Regions from separate parts of the Rhodococcus sp. NPDC004095 genome, predicted to be linked through region 3. Evidence: riboswitches for the same ligand, from Rfam matches in the RefSeq annotation. Region 3 holds a riboswitch; each other region holds the start of a gene.
The links. Region 3 has a riboswitch for cobalamin ahead of ACWEPG_RS07745 (ABC transporter substrate-binding protein). Riboswitches for the same ligand answer to the same signal wherever they lie in the genome.

Region 1 (6,563 bases), on a different contig from region 3:
CACTGATCGAACACCTCGACGGGGCGCCTGCACATGTCGTCGGGGTCTCGATGGGAGCGCGCGTGGTCCAGGAACTTGCGATCGCGCGTCCGGACCTGGTTGCGAAGGCTGTCATGCTCGCCGCCACCGGGAGACCGCATCCGGTCGAGACCACCCTCAATCTGGGGCGGCAGGCCCTTCACGACCAGGGAGTGGAACTGCCACCGAAGTATGCCGCAGCAGTGAACGCACTCTTGCACCTGTCGCCGCGGACACTCTGCGACCCCGAGAAGGCGCAGGAGTGGCTGGACATCTTCGAATTCTCCGCCGCACCGCGAACCACGGCGGGCGTGCGCGCCCAGCTCGGCATGGACCGATCACGCAATCGGCTCGGCGATTGCGCCAGTATCACCGCGCCCACCCTGGTCATCGGCTTCGCCGACGATCGCATGACGCCGCCCGCCCATGGCCGCGAGGTTGCCGACGCCATTCCCGGCGGCCGCTACGAAGAGATCGCCGACTGCGGCCACTACGGATACCTCGAGAGGCCCGACGAGATCAACCAGCGACTCGTGGACTTCCTGACAGGTGTCGGGCCATCGATAGCCGGATGAACGCATAGCTCACCGGAGGCCGGTCGGTGTGCAAGAGGTCCGCGGCACCCAATCGGCATTCAGCAGGCAACGGCGCGGGGGCGCGGCTGGTTCCGATGTCGGTCGTGTTGTGGCGCCCGTCACCGCGGTCTAGCTTCGAGTGGGGACGTCCTGACGTCGATCCGGGAGGAAGTGTCCTGTGACGCAATCCGAGCATCACCCTCACACCGATCACGACCACGAGCACGGGCCCGGCTGCGGGCACGTCGCGGTGCCGCACGGCGACCATGTCGACTACGTCCACGACGGACACTTGCACCGCGTGCACGCCGGCCACGTCGACGAGTGCGAGACCGCGGAGCACTCCGTGCACGGCAGCCACGAACACCACCACGGCGAGGGCTGCGGCCACGTCGCGGTGCCGCACGGCGACCACGTGGACTACATCCACGACGGCCACCGGCACGCCGAGCACGGCGATCACTACGACGAACACTGACGCCGCGTCGGCGGCGCGGGTACCGGTCAGCCGGGGTAGCGCCGCGGCGTGAACACCTTCCGCTCACCGCCGGAGTCGACGATCGTCGTCTGCGAAGAGCCGACGATCAGCAGCGTGCGCATGTCCACCTCGGACGGCTCGAGGTCGCCGAGCGGAACGATCCGCACGCTCTCCTCCGGCCCGGCGACGTCGCGGCCGACGATCACCGGGGTATCGGGGGAGCGGTGTTCGAGCAACAGGTCCTTCATCGCCGCGACCTGCCAGGTCCGGGACTTCGACGCCGGGTTGTAGACGGCCATCGCCATGTCGGCGGCGGCGACCGCGGAGATCCGCCGCGCCACCACGTCCCACGGCTTGAGCCGATCGGAGAGGGAGATCATCGCGTAGTCGTGGCCGAGTGGGGCGCCGACGCGGCTGGCGACGGCGTTCGCGGCGGTCATGCCGGGCAGGACCCGCACGGGCACGTCGCGCCACTGCTCGTCGGCGGCCATCTCGATCACGGCGGCCGCCATCGCGAACACGCCGGGATCGCCCGACGACACGACGGCGACGCGAGCCCCGCGCTTGGCGAGATCCAAAGCCATTGCGGCGCGCTCGGATTCGACCTTGTTGTCGCTGGAGTGCCGGTTCTGTCCGGGCCGCACCGGTACCCGGTTCACATAGGTGGTGTAGCCGACGACATCGGTCGCCAGAGCAAGTTCGTCGCGCACCTCGGGGGTCGTCCACGCGTCGTCGCCGGGCCCCAGCCCGACGACCGTGACACACCCCGTCGCTTCGCTCGCCCCGGTCACACACCCCGTCGCTTCGCTCGCCCCGGTCACGCTGTCACGCTGCGCCGCAGGATTGTTCGACGGGCTGGGCACGATGGCGATGGAGAAGTACGGCACCTGCGACTCGTCGACGTCGGCGGCGCGCAGGACCCGCTGCTTGTCGGTGCTGGCGCGTTCGACGTACGAGGCCTCGCCGAGGCGGCCGGAGTCCGCCAGCGCCTGCCGCACAGCGGGGAAGGTGCGGCCGAGCTTCAGGATCGCGGCCGAGTCGGTTTCCCGCAGCCGCCTCGTGAGCTCCTCGGCGGGCAGCGTCCCGGGCAGCACGGTGAGCACCTCGTCCCGTTCGACCAACGGCACCCCGAGCGCCGCGGATGCCGCGCTGATGGAGGTGACGCCGGGGATCACCTCGGCGTCGAAGCGGTCGCACAGTCGCTTGTGCATGTGCATGTAGGAGCTGTAGAAAAGCGGATCCCCGGCGGCGAGCAGGGCGACCGTCCGGCCCGCGGCGAGATGCGCGGCGAGGGTCTCCGACGCCTCCGCGTAGAAGTCGTCGATCGCGCCCTGGTAGCCGCCTGGATGGTCGACGGTCTCGGTGGTCACCGGGTAGACCAGGTGCTCCTCGAGCTGTCCCTCGCGCATGTACGGGGCGGCGACGGCGCGGGAGATGCTGCGGCCGTGACGGGCGCTGTGGAACGCGATGACGTCGGCCTCGCCGATGATCCGCGCGGCCTTGACGGTGACCAGTTCCGGGTCGCCGGGGCCGAGACCGATGCCGAAGAGTTTGCCCGCCATCACTCGACCTCGCTGGCGATCGCGTTCAGTGCGGCGGCGGTGATCGCGCTGCCGCCACGGCGTCCCCGCACCACGATGTACTCGATGTCGCCGGCGCGGAGGATCAGGTCCTCCTTGGACTCGGCGGCACCGATGAATCCGACCGGGCAGCCGATGATCGCCGCCGGCTTCGGTGCGCCCTGGTCGATCATGTCGAGTAGGTGGAACAGCGCGGTGGGGGCGTTGCCGATCGCGACGACCGCACCTTCCAGCTTGGGCCCCCACAATTCCAGCGCCGCCGCCGAGCGGGTGTTGCCGAGACGGTCGGCGATCACCGGCACCCGCGGATCGCCGAGCATGCACACGACATCGTTCCTGGCGGGCAGGCGCTTTCGCGTCACCCCCGACGACACCATCGTCGCGTCACAGAAGATCGACGCCCCGTTGCGGAGCGCGGCGCGGGCCGCGGACACCACGCCGGGCGTGAACGCGACGTCGTCGACGAGGTCGACCTGACCGCAGGCGTGGATCATCCGCACGACGGCCTGTGAGACGTCCGCGGGGAACCGGGTGAGGTCGGCCTCGGCCCGGATCGTGGCAAAGGACTGACGGTAGATCTCGGCTCCGTCGCGGATGTAGTCGGTCATGGCTCCCCACGATATGGGGCGATCCACGCTCAGCGTGCGGGTGGGTCCACCCGGTAGCCGTCGCCGGTGGCGACGACGTCGGTCACCTCGCCACGCGGCCGGCCGCACCGCCGCTCACACCCGGACCAGTGCTGGCGGCCCTCCGCGGGAAGTCGACCGGACTGGACGGCGTCGGTCGCATCGCCCCGCACGTCCGCGAGGGACTTCGCGCAGCCTGGCCTGCCCGTGCAGGCGCTGACCTGCAGCCACGTCGAGTTCGCGTCGAAGATCAGGCCCATCGGGGCGAGGACGCGGACGACCTGTTCGGCGACCCCTTCGTCGAGGTCGTGCAGCAGGATCGACCGCCACGACGTGACCGTGATCGGTGCCTCCACGGCGACCAGGAAGTCCGCCAGGCGCGCAGGCAGCACCCCGAACCGCACGCCGGCGGCGAGGGTGACCCCGCCGTCGGGCTGATCGAGCCAGCCGATCGGACCCGCGGACTCGGGTCCGGTCAAGGCGATCGGCTCGGCGGTCGCCCCGAGGCCCAGCCGATCGAGCAGCAGCCGCGGTCCGCCGTCGATCTCGTGCAGACGCCACCGCGTGCCGCGGATCTCGTGCAGCGCCCGCGCCGCGTCCAGCAGCATCGCGACCCCGTCGTCGGCGGGCAGCCGCACCCCGTGGTCGGCGCCGGCGAGCACCAGCGCCACCTGGTCCGGGGAAACCGCATGGAGCCCGAGGTCGGCGCTCAGCGCGGAGACGTCGCCGCGGCCGTCGTCGAGCGTGAAGAGCACCCGGCCCGGCAGGTCCGCGAGGCGCGGGTCCCCGCACAGCCCGGCGTCCAGCGCCCGCACCCAGCCGCGGACGTCGACGAGTCCGCCGATCCGCCCGGACAACGGGGTGGCGAGGATGTTCCGCACCCGTTCGTGGGTAGGCGACGGCAGCAACCCCGACTCACGGAGCCGGCCCGCGAACGCGTCGGGGTCGGCGACCGCGCGGAGCTGGATGTTGCCGCGGGAGGTGAGTTCGAGCTCCCCGTTGCCGAGGTCGCGGGACGCGTCCGCGAGGACCTGCAACTGAGCTGCGGTGATCGCGCCGCCGGGCAGCCGGACCCGGGACAGGGCGCCGTCGGCGGCCTCGTGCACCTGAAGAGCCCCTGGACAGGCGTCGGGTCGGGACCGGGCAGGTGCGGATTCGGTATCGGACATCACCCACCAGCCTACGGGGGCCGTGCCGGTAGCATCAGCGGCGATTGCGGCAGCTCGTGAGGAAACCGGTGCAAATCCGGTGCGGTCGCGCCACTGTGACCCGGGTGTTCCCGGGGAGTCAGACCCTCCGACGCTGCCCACCGAACCGAGTGGGGCGCGAAACCCCGAGGAGGCCAGCCCTGTGATCCTGTTGCTGTCGACGTCCGACACCGACCTGCTCAGTGCACGAGCCAGTGGCGCCGACTACCGGTGGGCGAACCCCGCGCGGCTGCTCGTCGACGACGTGCCCGGGCTGATCGACGGCGTCGACCTGGTGATCGTCCGCATCCTCGGCGGCCGCCGGGCCTGGGAGGAGGGCCTGGACGCGGTCCTCGCCGCCGGGAAGCCCACCGTCGTGCTCGGCGGCGAACTCGCACCAGACGCGGAACTGATGGAACTGTCCACGGTGCCTGCCGGGGTGGCGGCGCAGGCACACACCTATCTCGCCGAGGGCGGCGCGGCGAACCTGGCGCACCTGCACGGGTTCCTCTCGGACACGGTGCTGCTGACCGGCGTCGGGTTCGAGGCCCCGGCGCACACCCCGACGTGGGGACACCTCGACCGTCCCGGGTTCCCTGATGTCACATCGGGTCACCTGACGACCCCCAATGTGACATCACGGAACCCGACCGTGGCGGTGCTCTACTACCGCGCGCAGCATCTCGCCGGGAACACCGCCTACGTCGAGGCGCTCTGCCGCGCGATCGAGGACCGCGGCGCCCGGGCCCTGCCGATCTTCTGTGCCTCGCTGCGCACCGCGGAACCGGAACTGCTCGACGTCCTGGGCGCCGTCGACGCGATGGTCGTGACGGTGCTCGCGGCCGGCGGCAGCAGGCCTGCGGGCGCGTCCGCGGGGGAGGACGACGAGTCGTGGGACGTCAGCGCGCTCGCCGCGCTGGACGTGCCGATCCTGCAGGGCCTGTGCCTGACCGGCAGCCGGGAGGCGTGGGAGTCGAACGACGACGGCCTGTCCCCGATGGATGTCGCGACGCAGGTCGCGGTGCCCGAGTTCGACGGCCGGATCATCACGGTCCCGTTCTCGTTCAAGGAGATCGACGAGGACGGACTGACCACCTACGTACCGGACGCCGAGCGTGCCGCCCGGGTGGCCGGGATCGCCGTCCGGCATGCGCGGCTGCGGCACGTTCCCAACCGGGACAAGCGGATCGCGCTGATGCTGTCGGCGTACCCGACCAAGCACGCCCGGATCGGCAACGCCGTCGGATTGGACACCCCGGCCAGCGCGATCGCGCTGCTGGCCGCGATGCGCGAGGCCGGATACGACCTCGGCCCGGCGGACGGGGAGGACGCGCTGCCCGGCCTCGCGGCCGGTGACGGTGACGCGCTGATCCACGCACTGATCGCGGCCGGCGGACAGGACCCGGACTGGTTGACGGCGGAGCAGTTGGAGGGCAACCCGATTCGCATCTCCGCGGCCCGTTACCGCGACTGGTTCGCGACTCTGCCCGCGGACTTCCGCGAGGCCGTCGAAGAGCACTGGGGCGCGGCGCCCGGCGAACTGTACGTCGACCGGACGTCCGACCCGGACGGCGAGATCGTGATCGCGGCGCTGCGGGTCGGCAACGTGGTGCTGATGGTGCAGCCGCCCCGCGGGTTCGGGGAGAACCCGGTCGCGATCTACCACGACCCCGACCTGCCGCCGAGCCACCACTACCTGGCGGCGTACCGGTGGATCGCAGCTGATGCGGGTGCCGGAGGTTTCCAAGCGGACGCGATCGTGCATCTCGGCAAGCACGGCAACCTGGAGTGGCTGCCCGGCAAGACCCTGGGCATGTCCGCCTCGTGCGGCACCGACGCCGCGCTCGGCGAGCTGCCGCTGATCTACCCGTTCCTGGTCAACGACCCGGGCGAGGGCACCCAGGCCAAGCGCCGCGCGCACGCCACCCTGGTCGATCACCTGATCCCGCCGATGGCGCGCGCCGAGTCGTACGGCGACATCTCCCGGCTCGAGCAGCTGCTCGACGAGCACTCGAACATCTCCGCCCTCGACCCGTCGAAGCTGCCCGCGATCCGCCAGCAGATCTGGACGCTGATGCGGGCGGCGAAGATGGACCACG
Region 2 (6,563 bases), on a different contig from region 3:
CCCGGGAGGAATCACACACTTTCAGCTCAGGCCGAGGAGGGCGTTCTCGACGACCTCGGTCAGGGCGGGATGGATCCAGTACTGGCCCAGCGCCATCTCCCGGGCGGGCAGGCCGAAGCTCATTGCCTGGATCAACGGCTGGATCACGGTCGACGCCTGTGCGCCGATGACGTGCGCGCCCACCAGTTGCCCGGTGCCGCGGTCGGCGATCACCTTGCACAGGCCCTCGTCGTCCTCCATCGCCCAGCCGTAGGCAACGTCGGCGTACCGCTGCACCTTCACCGAGACGTCCAGGCCCCGCTCGCGGGCCTGTTCCTCGGTGAGCCCGACAGAGGCAATCTGCGGATCGGTGAACACCGCCGACGGGACGAACCGGTGGTCGGTCCGCACCAGGTCGGCGCCCTCGCTCCAGGCGTCGCGCAGCAGATTCGCCTGCACCACCCGGGCCTCGTGGTTGGCGACATGCTTGAGCTGGTGCGGTGACGACACGTCGCCGAGCGCGAACACACCCTCCGCGGTGGTGCGCTGGAACTCGTCGACGGTCACCCGGCCGAGGGCGTCCACCTCGATGCCGGCGGTCTCGGCGCCGAGCCGGTCGCCGTTCGGGGTGCGACCGGTCGCGACGAGCAGGGTGTCGCCTGCGACGACGGTGCCGTCCGCGAGCACGACCTCCACGGCGCCCTCGCGGCCCCGCACCTCGACGGCCGGATTGCCCAGGTGCACATCCCATTTGCCGCGCGCGAGGTCGGTGAACCGCTGGGAGACGTCCGCGTCGAGGTCGCGCAGCAGACGCTCGCCGCGCCCGATGATCGACACCCGGCTGCCGAGGGCCGAGAACACGTGCGCGAACTCGGATGCGATGAATCCGCTGCCGAGAATCACCAGGTGCCCCGGGAGTTCGGGCAGCCGCATGATGTCGTCGTTGGTGACGTACGGGACGCCGCTGCGGGCGACCTCGTCGGGGATGATCGGCCGCGACCCGGCCGCGATCACGACCTGGTCCGCGGTGATCACCTCGCCGGTGCCGGTGCTGATCGTCCGCGGACCCGTGAAGGTGGCGTAGCCGGAGAACAGCGTGGTGTTCGGGTTCTCGTCGCGGCGGTAGCGTTCGCCGCCCGCCGAGATGGGGTCGATCCGGTCGAAGACCCGGCCCACGATGTCGGGCCAGCGCACCTTGTCGACGTGGGCGTCGACGCCGTACCGGGCGGCGTCGCGCACGGTACGGGCGACCTCGGCTGCGTAGACGAACATCTTCGTCGGGATGCACCCCACGTTCAGGCAGGTGCCGCCGAAGGTGCCGCCTTCGCAGATCGCGACCTTCAGGTCCGCGAACCTCTCGTCGAGAATGGTGTTGCCGGAACCGGATCCGATGATCGCCAGGTCGAAGTGCGTCACGCGCCCTGTCCTTCCGAGATGCCCTGTCCCTCCGGGACGCCCTGCGCTTCGAGCCAGCCCAGCCACTGGTCCACCTCGTCGAACGCCTGCTTGCGCGGCACCTCCCGGGACAGGAACACGTCGTGCCGGGCTCCCTCGATCGGGACGATCGTGGTGCGGTCGCCGAGGCATCCGGCCCAGCGCGCGATCTGCTTGACGTCGAGCACCAGGTCCGCGACCTCCGACTTCTCGGTGTACCGCATCGAGTAGTGGGTCGACTTCGACCGCAGGATCAGCGACGGCACCCCGATGTCGAGCCCGTGGTGCAGATGGGCCTGCGCCCGCCGGACCGCGCGCAGCCATCCGAACGTGACCCCGAAGCCGCGCAACGGCTTCCACTCGAGGTCGTAGTCCCACTCGCCGCCGTGACTGCGGTGCAGGGTGCGGCCGTACACGTCGATCGGCGGTTGCTTGAGTTCGAGCCTGTCCTTGAGTCGTCCGACGGTCCGGATCGCGACCGTGCCCGCGCTGCGCACGTACGACGGGCCCTGCAGGTCGAACCACGGGCTGTTGAGGATCAGGCCGGCGATGCCGGCGCCGGTGCTGCCGCCGGGGCGGCGGTTCACCCGGTCCAGCCACAGCGGCAGGATCAGGCCGCCCGTCGAGTGCCCGGTCAACAACACCGAACCGCCGTGCGTCTGCTCGCGGACCGTCTCCAGCGCCCAGTCCAGCTCGGCGTCGTACAGTGCGAGATCCGTCACGAAATGCGGGGTCTGGTCCGGGCGTCGTGACCGGCCGCACTTGCGCAGATCGAGTGCGTAGAAGTCGTAGCCGCGGTCGTGGAAGTGCTCGGCGACGTGCGTCTGGAAGAAGTAGTCGGTGAATCCGTGCAGGTAGAGCACGGCGCGACGCCGTGGGGTCGCGCCCGCCGGGCGGTACCGGACCAGCGTCGCGACCACCTCGCCCTCGCCGTCGGGGTCGTCGCCGAGGGGCAGAGTCGTCTGTTCGTAGCCGTCACCGAGGAGGTCCGGCACCCAGGTAGTCACAAATCACAATCGTAATGGTCGTTCGTGACCGGCCGGGGGCGCACAATTGAGGCGAGGTAAACCCTGCTCATACGCGCAGGTAACCTATGCGCGGGCAGTCGGCGCGACTGCCGCTGCCAATGGACAAGGAAGTCGATTCTCCAGTGTCAGACAACACCGCGGTACAGACCAAGACCGATGTAGTTCTCGTGGGTGCGGGCATCATGAGTGCCACGCTCGGAGCGCTCCTCCGGCAGCTGCAGCCGGACTGGTCGATCAGCGTGTTCGAGCGACTCGACGCCGCCGCTGCCGAGAGCAGCGACCCGTGGAACAACGCCGGCACCGGACACTCGGCGCTGTGCGAGCTCAACTACACGCCTGCGAACAAGGACGGCTCGGTGGACATCACCAAGGCCGTCAACGTCAACGAGCAGTTCCAGGTCTCGCGCCAGTTCTGGTCGTACGCGATCGAGGCCGGCATCCTGACCGAGCCCAAGGAGTTCATCAACCCGATCCCGCACGTGAGCTTCGTGCACGGGGCTGAGAACGTGAAGTACCTGCGGGCCCGCTACGACGCCCTCGCCGGCCACCCGCTGTTCGCGGGCATGGAGTACACCGAGCGCCCGGACGAGTTCACCAAGCGGCTGCCGCTGATGGCCAAGGGTCGTGACTTCTCCGACCCCGTCGCCCTGAACTGGACCGAGGGTGGCACCGACGTCGACTTCGGCGCCCTCACCAAGCAGCTCCTCGGCAACATCGGCGCGACCGGCGGGAGCGTGTACTTCGGTCACGACGTGCGCAACATCACCAAGCAGTCCGACGGCAGCTGGACGCTCAAGGTGGTCAACCAGCGGACCGGCGACAAGAAGACCGTGAACGCGAAGTTCGTGTTCGTCGGCGCCGGCGGCGGAGCGCTGCACCTGCTGCAGAAGTCCGGCATCGCCGAGGCCAAGGGCTTCGGTGGCTTCCCGGTCTCCGGCGAGTTCCTGCGCTGCACCAACCCCGAGCTCATCGACCAGCACAACGCCAAGGTCTACGGCAAGGCCGCCGTCGGTGCGCCGCCGATGTCGGTCCCGCACCTCGACACCCGTGTCATCGGTGGCAAGAAGGGCCTGCTGTTCGGCCCGTACGCAGGCTGGTCCCCGAAGTTCCTCAAGAACGGCAAGGTCACCGACCTGCCCGGCTCGATCAAGCCGAACAACCTGATGTCCATGCTCGGCGTCGGCGTCACCGAGCTTGGCCTGACCAAGTACCTCATCGGTGAGCTGCTGCAGTCGGCCGACGACCGCATCGAGACCCTTCGCGAGTTCGTGCCGCGCGCGACCGGCGGCGACTGGGAACTGATCACCGCGGGCCAGCGCGTGCAGGTGATCCGCAAGAAGGGCAACGGTGGCGTGCTCGAGTTCGGCACCGCGGTCATCAACGCGGCCGACGGCACCATCGCGGGCCTGCTCGGTGCCTCGCCCGGTGCGTCGACCGCGGTCCCCGCAATGCTCGACGTCCTGCAGCGCTGCTTCGGTGACCGCTGGACCGCGTGGGAGCCGCAGCTCAAGCAGATGGTTCCGTCACTGGGCCTGAAGCTGTCGGACAACGAGTCCCTGTTCCGCGAGGTGTGGGACTGGAGCAACAAGGCTCTCGAGCTGGAGGCGCCCGCCGAGGTCGCCGCAGCCGCCTCGGCCTGATCCGTCGGATCCCCAACCGGCCGTCACCTGCCCGTCCGGGCCAGGTGGCGGCCGGTGTCGTCTCACCGGATAGAGTCGGCACCGAACATCGATGTTCTCCGCCGCGGGGAAGTCCTGTGTGAATCAGGCACGGTCCCGCCACTGTGACGGACGCAGGCCCATGAGCGCGTCCGAAGTCAGATCGCCGCGGCGGCGGAACCTTTCGTCCGACCCCCGGCGTGGAGACCGGGGAGTGAGGGGAGTGTCGCCGTGGCGCAACATGATTCGGCCGCCGTGCCGCAACAGGGTTCGGCTGCCGAGCCGGGCTTCCCGTTCAGTGCGATCGTCGGCCAGGACCAGCTGCGTCTGGCGTTGACCCTGTGCGCGGTGCATCCCGGCATCGGTGGCGTGCTGGTCCGCGGCGAGAAGGGCACCGCCAAGTCCACGGTGGTCCGCGCCCTCGCCGCACTGCTGCCCCCGACGTCCTCCGGCACCCCGGCCCGCCTGGTGGAGCTTCCGGTCGGTGCGACGGAGGACCGCGTCGTCGGGTCCCTCGACCTGGAGAAGGTGCTGCGCGACGGCGAGCGGGCGTTCCAGCCCGGGTTGCTGGCCGCCGCGCACGACGGCGTGCTCTACGTCGACGAGGTCAACCTCCTCCACGACCACCTCGTCGACGTGCTGCTCGACGCCGCCGCGATGGGCCGTGTCCATGTCGAACGCGACGGCGTCTCGCACTCCCATCCGGCGAAGTTCGTGCTGGTCGGCACCATGAACCCGGAGGAGGGGGAGCTGCGCCCGCAGCTGCTGGACCGGTTCGGTCTGGCCGTGGACGTCGCCGCCTCCCGCGACGTCGACGTCCGCATGCAGGTGATCCGTCGCCGACTCGACTTCGAGGCCGACCCGGCCGGGTTCGCCGCCCGGTACGCCGCCGCCGACGCAGACACCGCCGGCCGGATCGCCACCGCACGCGGCGCGCTGGCCGAGGTCGCACTGCCCGACACCGAACTGCGCCGCATCGCGGCCCTGTGCGCGTCCTTCGACGTGGACGGTATGCGCGCCGACCTGGTCCTGGCGCGCACCGCCACCGCGCACGCCGCCTGGCGCGGCGCGACCGAGGTCGCCGAGCAGGATGTGCGGGTCGCCGCCGAACTCACGCTGCCGCACCGTCGTCGCCGCGACCCGTTCGACGAACCGGGCCTGGACCCACAGCAGCTCGACGATGCGATGCGTGACGCCGACGAGCAGGCCCGGCAGCAACCCGATCCCGAACCCGACCCGGACCCGGACGGTCCCGGCGGCGGCGCCCCGCAGCCCGAGTCCGACGGCGGTGACCCCGCCCCGTCCGACCCGTCGCAGGCCGATGCCCCGGCCCCGCCCGGCCCCGGCACGGCCGGCGAACGCCCGGTGGGGGCGCCGTCCGCGCAGTTCCGGACTCGGCTTCTCACCGTCCCCGGAGTCGGCGAGGGCGCCCCCGGCCGGCGTTCGCGGTCGCGGTCACCGCGCGGTCGCACCGTGCGCGCCACCACCGAACCCGGGCGGGGCCTGCACCTGGTCGGCACCCTGTTCGCCGCAGCCGAGCACCAGGTGGCCCGTGGCCGCCGGGACGGCCGGATGCTGTTGGCGCCCGGCGACATCCGCGGTGCGCTCAAGGAGGGACGCGAGGGCAACCTGATCGTGTTCGTCGTCGACGCGTCCGGTTCGATGGCCGCGCGGGACCGGCTGTCCGCGGTCACCGGTGCGGTGGTGTCGCTGCTGCGCGACGCCTACCAGCGGCGGGACAAGGTCGCGGTGATCACGGTCCGCGGCGCGACCGCGGAACTCGTGCTGCCGCCGACCTCCTCGGTCGACGTCGCGGTGCGCCGCCTGCGCGCGCTGCGGACGGGTGGGAGAACCCCACTCGCGCAGGGCTTCCTGAAAGCCCGTGAGGTGGTGTTGCGGGAGCGGGTGCGTGACCCGCAGCGCCGCGCGATGGTCGTCGCGCTGACCGACGGCCGCGCCACCGGCGGTGCCGATCCGGTTCGGCGGGCGAAGGTCGCGGCCGGGTTGCTCGCGGACGTGTCGGTGGCCGCGGTGGTCGTCGACTGCGAACCCGGGATGGTGCGCCTCGGGCTGGCCGCGGAACTCGCGACGGCGTTGCGCGGCGCCTGCATCCGGCTCGCCGAACTGTCCGCGGAACAGGTCGCCGGCGTCGTCCGTGCCGCCGCCTGATCCCGCCCCCCACCCGTGCAGCCGCCTGATCCCGCCCCCCACCCGTGCCGCCGCCTGATCCCGCCACCCACCCGTGCAGCCGCCTGATCCCGCCACCCACCCGGGCCGCCGCATGACCCGACTTCGCTTCCAGTAGAGGAGATTCCGTATGCCAAAGGGTGTCCCCGAGAACATTCCCGACGACGGCCTGACCACTCGGCAGCGCCGCAACGCCCCGGTCCTGGCCGTGCACACCGGCCCCGGTAAGGGCAAGTCCACCGCCGCGTTCGGGATGGCGCTGCGCGCCTGGAATCAG
Region 3 (6,563 bases):
TGACCAGTGCGACGGCGTACAGCGGAACGACGGTGGCCAGGCCCGCGAGCAGCCGGGTGCCGACGAGGTAGGGGACCGATCGGATCGCCATCACCTCGAGGGCGTCGATCTCCTCGCTGATCCGCATCGCACCGAGCTGGGCGGTGGTGCCGGCACCGATCGTCGCCGCCAGTCCGATCCCGGCGGTGACCGGACACACGACCCGCACGTTCACGTACGCGGCGAGGAACCCCGTGAGGGCGTCGATGCCGATGTTGTCGAGCGAGTGGTAACCCTGCACCGCGACGGTCGCACCGGCGAACAGGGTGATGAAGCCGATGATGACGACGCTGCCGCCGACCGCGGCGAGCAGTCCGGTGCCGAGCCCCACCTCGGCGATCGCCCTCAGGGTCTCGGATCGGTACCGGCGCAACGCCTTGCCGGTCGACCACACCGCCGCCGCGAAGAAGAGGGCACGCCGGCCGAAGTCGTCGACCGCCCGGAGCGCCGACCGCGCCCCGCGCGTGATGCGATGTGTCGCAGTGGTCGTCAGAATGCTCGCCACGAACCCCCCTGTCGGTTGTGCCTTGTCACGCCCCGGTCAAAGCCAGCCCGATCGATGTCAGCAGCATGTTCACCAGGAACAGCGCCACGAACGCGAACACCACCGTCTCGTTGACGGCCTGTCCGACACTCTTCGGCCCGCCGGTGACGGCGAGCCCGCGGTAGCAGGCGATCAAGCCCGCGACCGCACCGAACACGGCGGCCTTCGCCTCCGACAGCAGCAGTTCCGGCAGTCCCACGAGCAGGGTCAATCCCTGCACGTAGGCGCCGGGGTTCACGTCCTGCAGGTACACGGAGAAGACGAATCCGCCGACCAGACCGATCGCGCACACCGCGCCGTTGAGCAGGGTGGCGATCACCGTCGCGGCGAGCACCCGGGGAAGCACCAGCCGGTGCACGGGGTCGATGCCGAGCACCTCCATCGCGTCGATCTCCTCGCGGATCGCCCGCGATCCCAGGTCGGCGGTGATCGCCGTCGCGGCGGCACCCGCAACCACGAGAACCGTGACCAGCGGACCGATCTGGGTGATCGTGCCGAGCCCGGCGCCGGCGCCGGACAGGTCGCTCGCCCCGATCTCGGTGAGCAACGAGTTCAGGGTGAACACCACCAGCACCGTGAACGGGATCGACATCACGATCGTCGGCAGCAGCGCCACCCGGATCACGGCCCAGCACTGGTCGAGGAATTCGCGCCACTGGAACGGTGTGCGCCACAGGGCCGCCGCCGTGTCCAGGGTCAGCGCGTAGAACTCGCCGAGCGCGGAGACAGCGGCCGCTCCGGGGCGGGTGGTCACGCGCACCTCATGTGACCACCCGGTACCGCAGCATCATTTCGTGGTCCTCGTGATCGAGGATGTGGCAGTGCCACATGTAGCCCTGCAGATCACCGCCCGCGGGGTGGGAGGCGTGGTCCGCGTGCTCGGTGGTGGCGTTCTCGGTGTCGGCCACGGGATCGCCGTGCCCGGTTCCGTGATCGATCCCGTTGTGGATCGGCGTCCAGGACCCCTGCATCGTCGGCGCAGGCGCCGACGGTGCCGGGAAGGAGGCGTCCGGGTCGAAGCCCAGCTCGTCGGCCGTCGGGAAACGCACCAGGATCCGGGTGACGGTCCCGCGGTCGACCCGCACCGTGTCCTTCCATCCCGCCTCCCACGGCGCGGGTGGCAGCATCGGTCCCGCGAGGTACGGCTCCGGGTCGGGTGTCCAGCGGATTCCCAACGGCGGCTGGAGATTCGTCGCCTGCAGTTCCACGGTGCGCAGCGGCGCGCGGCCGAGGATGCGGAACATCACCAGGTGCAGGTGGATCGGGTGGGGGTCGTCGGTGACGTTGACGATGTTCCACTGCTCAACCGTGCCTGCGCGGGGCATCTCGATGTCGGGATCTGTGTAGCGAAGGTTGTTCAATGCCATGTACGCCGGAGGAATCCGCAAGGCGTACGGCTGGCTGACCGAGACGTTCCGGATCACGGACGGTGTCGGCAGCGGTGGCAGCGGATCGGGTGTGCGTCCGCCCGCCCGCAGCGTGGCCGGGACGGGTCCGCGGAACCCGCGCTCCGAACCGACGGTGAAGCGGCAGAACAGCGGCATCGCGACCTCGCCGAGCATCGCCGCCTGGAATGGGGGTGCTTCGTCGTTGCAGAGGTGCACCGAACCGCCCGCGTCGAAATCGGAGAAGTCGACCAGCAGGTCGTAGCGCTCGCCCGGCGACATGCGGATCGACGTCGTGGGGACCGGTGCGTCGAGCAGACCGCCGTCGTTGCCGATCACCCAGAACCGCATGTGGTTGTCGAAGTGCAGGTTCCACACGCTGTACGACGAGCCGTTGATCGCCCGAAACCGGTACAGCCCGCGCGCCACCGGAATGTCCGGCCACACCGCCCCGTTCACCAGGCCGAGATCTCCGACGGCACCGCCTTCCCACGAACCGGAGGGGACGACGGGCGTCGACCGCAGGCTCAGGCCGCCGTCGGCACGGAGAATCCGCTCCTGCAGGATCAGCGGCATCTCGAACTCGCCGGCGGGTAGGCCCAGGGGATTGTCGGCGGTTCCGGTGTCGAAGCGGTCGCGCAGGAAATAGGTGCCGGCGAGACCGGCGTATACGTTGGCGCGGGTGATGCCCATGGCGTGATCGTGATACCAGAGGTGCGCGGCCTCTTGGTGATTCGGAAACCGGTGCGTCAGCGTGGTGCCCGGATGGATCAGTTGCTCGGCGTGGCCGTCGCTGTCGGGTGGCGTCTCGCCGCCGTGCAGGTGCAGCACGATCGGCGGGGACGACCGGTAGCTGTGCGAGACGCCGTGCAGGCTGAGGTCGAGGTCCGCGGCGAGCGGATGGCCCTGAATCTCGTTGGTCACCTCCATCACGACGGGTTGGTCGACGTGCGCCTCGATCGTCGGGCCCAGGTACGAGACGGCGGTGTCGTCGACCCGGTAGGCGAGTGTCGAGGCCGGGCCGTGGTCGGGGTGGAACCGATGGGAGGCGTTGACCGCGGCGACTCGGAGCCTCGAACCGGACACCGTCGGCAATGGTTCGAGGCCGGCACGGAACGGGGTCGTCGGCGGTGAATGGAATAGCAGGGGGCTCTTGAACCCGTCGGTCTGGGCCGTCCCCTGCGCGACCGGACGTGCCACGCCCAGCCCGAACGCGACCCCGCCGACTCCGAGTGCGCGCAACACACTTCGGCGTCCAATTGCCCGTCCCTGCACGGTGACACCCCTTGTCGAGACTCTCGGCTCCCTCGGACCGAGGACCATACCGCACTGTATGGTATGGGCCGGGGTTTGTGTGGAGATTCGCCGCACACGTGCGCGGTGTGCCGGGATTGCCCACCGAACGGTTCGTGAACGGGCCGCGGGCGCCGTAGCTTGGAATGGCAGTACGGCATTCGAAGAGAGGCGAGATGGTGGCGAAACAGGGCGTGGCGGGTGCGAAGAAGCCGGCCCGCGCCGCCGGTGGCAAGGCCAGGCTGTCCGTCGACGACTGGATCGAGGCAGCCCTCGACCTACTGGTCCGGGAAGGTGTCACCGGGGTGAAGATCACCCGGCTGTGCGAGGAGCTCGGCGTCACCAAGGGCAGCTTCTACTGGCACTTCACCGACATCGACCACCTGATGAAGGCGGTGGCCGACCGGTGGTGCGAGATCCAGAACGAGACACTGCAGGCGCTCAAGGAGACGACGTCGATCCCGGGCGACCAACGACTCGAGGCGATGGCCGCGCAATTGACCTCGCAGCGCGGCTGGGCGGTCGAAGTCGCGGTCCGGGACTGGGCGCGCAGCGACGCACAGGTCGCCGATTCCGTTGCCCGACTGGACAACCAGGTGTTCGCCGTCGTCCAGAGTGCTCTCCTCGACCTGGGATTCGACGCGGAGGAGGCCCGGCTGCGCAGTGGGGTGCTGGTCTACGCGGGTGTCGGATTCCTGCACGCGCGCGACCACCTGCCCGAGCCGACGGTGGACGAGCTGCGGCGCATCTTCGCGCTCCTCACCGCTCGGGGCTGACGACCGGACGAGGGGTCTGTCGCAACCCGACCGCGCCTCGTGGCCGGTTTCGCCGCGCAGGACTTGGCCGACAGGTGGCGGACCGACACGGACCTACTGGCGGTCGCTTCCCGGGCATAGCGCCCACGACACCGGTGCATGCGAGGCCGAAGACCTGACCTGTGAACCTCGCCGCGATGTTCTGACCGGAGTCCGGTTGGCAATCCAGCTTGCTAGAGTCGAGCGGCCTGGCGAGGGAATCCGGTGTGAATCCGGGACTGACGCGCAGCGGTGAGGGAGAAATCCCGAGTCCGAATGCTCGCCGGCGCGGCATCCGACGATGCCGGATTGTCTCGGCGGGCCCCGCGAAAGGGCCCTCAACGAAAAGGAAGCCCCAATGGTGCTCCATCTTGCTCGCCGCCTTGCGGTCACAGCATGTTCCGCAGCCCTCCTCGCGGGCTGCAGCAGCCCATCCGATGGTGAAACCGACTCCGTCCGGCCGATCGACGCCGTGGGCGCAACCGCGTACCCGTTGACGATCGACAACTGCGGGGAGCAGGTCGTGTTCGAGGCGCCCCCGAAGCGAGCGGTGTCGCTGTATCAGAGTTCGACGGAAATCCTTCTCTCCCTTGGTCTCGCGGATCGGATGGTCGGCACGTCGACCTGGTTCGACCCGGTTCTGCCCGGTCTCGAGGCCGACAACCAGCGGGTGCCCCGGCTGGCCGACAACGATCCGTCGCTCGAGACGGTGCTGGCCACCGAGCCAGATCTGGTGACCTCGGCCAGCGCGCACACTTTCACATCGGCGGTCGTCGCCGATCGTGCCCGTTTCGCCCAGCTCGGAGTGCCGACCTACCAGTCGCCGTCCGTGTGTGTCGATTCCACGGTCAGTGGCGAGACCGTCACCAGAGACGCGCCGCTGGCGATCGACACGCTCTACCGGGAGATCCGCGAGCTGGCCGCCATCTTCGACGTCCGCGATCGCGGAGCGGCGCTGGTGGCGCAACTCGAGGAGCGTATGGCTGCCGCGCGCGCGGTCGCCGGTGAAGCGACACGGGACGGCACGGGGCCGACCGTCGCGTTCTGGTTCTCGGGTCTCGAGGCGCCCTACATGGCCGGATGCTGCTCCTCACCGGGACTTCTCGCTGAAGAGACCGGAGCGGTCAACGTGTTCGCCGATGCTCGCGACGACTGGCCCGAGGTGAATTGGGAGACCCTCGCCGACCGGGACCCGGATGTTCTGGTGCTCGGCGACCTCAGCCGCAAGCGGGTCGACGGCGACTCATTGGATACGAAGATCACCTTCCTGGAATCGAATCCGGTGACGAAGGAGCTGTCTGCCGTGCGCGAACGACGCTACGTCGTGCTCACCGGCTCCGAACTGGACCCCGGAATCCGCGAGGTCGACGCGGTGGAGAAACTTGCTGCGGGGTTGCATTCGACACGGCAGTGACCGACCCGGACTCCCGTCACGGTGCGGCCGGGACGGGAGTCCGGGTGGCGCGCCGGTAGCTGACCGACGGAACCCCGTCGTCGAGGGCGACGGTGGCCCGGACCCGGTACACGTGCTCGACGAGTTCCTCGGTGACCACCTCGGCGGGTGTGCCCGCAGCGACGACGGACCCGTGGGCCAGCACCACCACCCGGTCGCAGAACATCGCGGCCAGGTTCAGGTCGTGCAGCGCAATGTAACTGGTCATCGGGAGCTCCGAGACCAGCGCGAGGATGTCGAGCTGGTGCGCGATGTCGAGGTGATTCGTCGGCTCGTCGAGCAGGATCTCGTCCGGTTCCTGCGCGAGCGCGCGGGCGATCTGCATGCGCTGGCGTTCGCCGCCGGAGAGGGTGTGCCACCGTCGATGCGCGTGCTCGGTCATACCGGTGTGGGCCAACGCCCACTCGATCGCGGTCGAGTCCGCGGCCTCGTCGCCGCCGAACGCGCCACGGTGCGGGATCCGGCCGAGACGAACGACATCGGCGACGGTGATGTCGACCTCGGTGTCGGCGTGCTGCTCGACGGTGGCGACCCGGCGGGCGATCTGGCGCCGCCGCATCGACCGGATGTCGCTGCCGTCCAGAAGGACCCGGCCGGAGTCGGGTCGGTGGACGCCGGCGAGAACGCCGAGGAGCGAGGACTTCCCGGACCCGTTCGGCCCGAGCAGCCCGATGGTCTCGCCCGGGACGGGTTCGACGGTCACCCCGTCGAGGACCAGATTTCCGCCCCGACTCCACCCGATGTGCTTGGCGTGCAGGGGCATCAGCGGCACCGTCCTTCGCGTGTCATGAGGTTTTTCGCATCCGGAACAGGATGACCGCGAACGCGGGGACACCGATCAGCGCGGTGACGACACCGACCGGGATCTCCTGCGGTGCGAACAGGGTGCGGGCGACCGCGTCCACCCACACCATGAAGATCGCGCCGATCAGCGCGGTCGCCGGGAGCAGGCGGCTGTGGCGCGGGCCGACGAGGAACCGCGCGGCGTGCGGCAGCACCAGACCGACGAAACCGATCGCACCGGCCGCACTGACGAGCGCCGCGGTGATCAGCGC

Region 1: it holds a riboswitch for cobalamin, as region 3 does, so the genes downstream of both, ACWEPG_RS04820 (cobaltochelatase subunit CobN) here and ACWEPG_RS07745 (ABC transporter substrate-binding protein) in region 3, are expected to answer to the same signal.
Region 2: it holds a riboswitch for cobalamin, as region 3 does, so the genes downstream of both, ACWEPG_RS28175 (VWA domain-containing protein) here and ACWEPG_RS07745 (ABC transporter substrate-binding protein) in region 3, are expected to answer to the same signal.

The regions. Positions count from the first base shown of each region.
Region 1 covers NZ_JBSGGS010000002.1:374,919-381,481, forward strand. The annotation lists gene ACWEPG_RS04795 (alpha/beta fold hydrolase) at 1-593, shown strand, start outside; gene ACWEPG_RS04800 (hypothetical protein) at 772-1,071, shown strand; gene cobJ (precorrin-3B C(17)-methyltransferase) at 1,098-2,633, opposite strand; gene ACWEPG_RS04810 (precorrin-8X methylmutase) at 2,633-3,259, opposite strand; gene cobG (precorrin-3B synthase) at 3,289-4,446, opposite strand; cobalamin riboswitch at 4,456-4,592, shown strand; gene ACWEPG_RS04820 (cobaltochelatase subunit CobN) at 4,628-6,563, shown strand, end outside.
Region 2 covers NZ_JBSGGS010000026.1:29,049-35,611, forward strand. The annotation lists gene mtr (mycothione reductase) at 22-1,395, opposite strand; gene ACWEPG_RS28165 (alpha/beta hydrolase) at 1,392-2,420, opposite strand; gene mqo (malate dehydrogenase (quinone)) at 2,540-4,081, shown strand; adenosylcobalamin (AdoCbl) riboswitch at 4,161-4,322, shown strand; gene ACWEPG_RS28175 (VWA domain-containing protein) at 4,331-6,268, shown strand; gene cobO (cob(I)yrinic acid a,c-diamide adenosyltransferase) at 6,417-6,563, shown strand, end outside.
Region 3 covers NZ_JBSGGS010000003.1:354,505-361,067, reverse strand. The annotation lists gene ACWEPG_RS07765 (MlaE family ABC transporter permease) at 1-544, opposite strand, end outside; gene ACWEPG_RS07760 (MlaE family ABC transporter permease) at 570-1,337, opposite strand; gene ACWEPG_RS07755 (multicopper oxidase family protein) at 1,345-3,291, opposite strand; gene ACWEPG_RS07750 (TetR/AcrR family transcriptional regulator) at 3,438-4,037, shown strand; cobalamin riboswitch at 4,214-4,355, shown strand; gene ACWEPG_RS07745 (ABC transporter substrate-binding protein) at 4,414-5,469, shown strand; gene ACWEPG_RS07740 (ABC transporter ATP-binding protein) at 5,486-6,271, opposite strand; gene ACWEPG_RS07735 (FecCD family ABC transporter permease) at 6,294-6,563, opposite strand, start outside.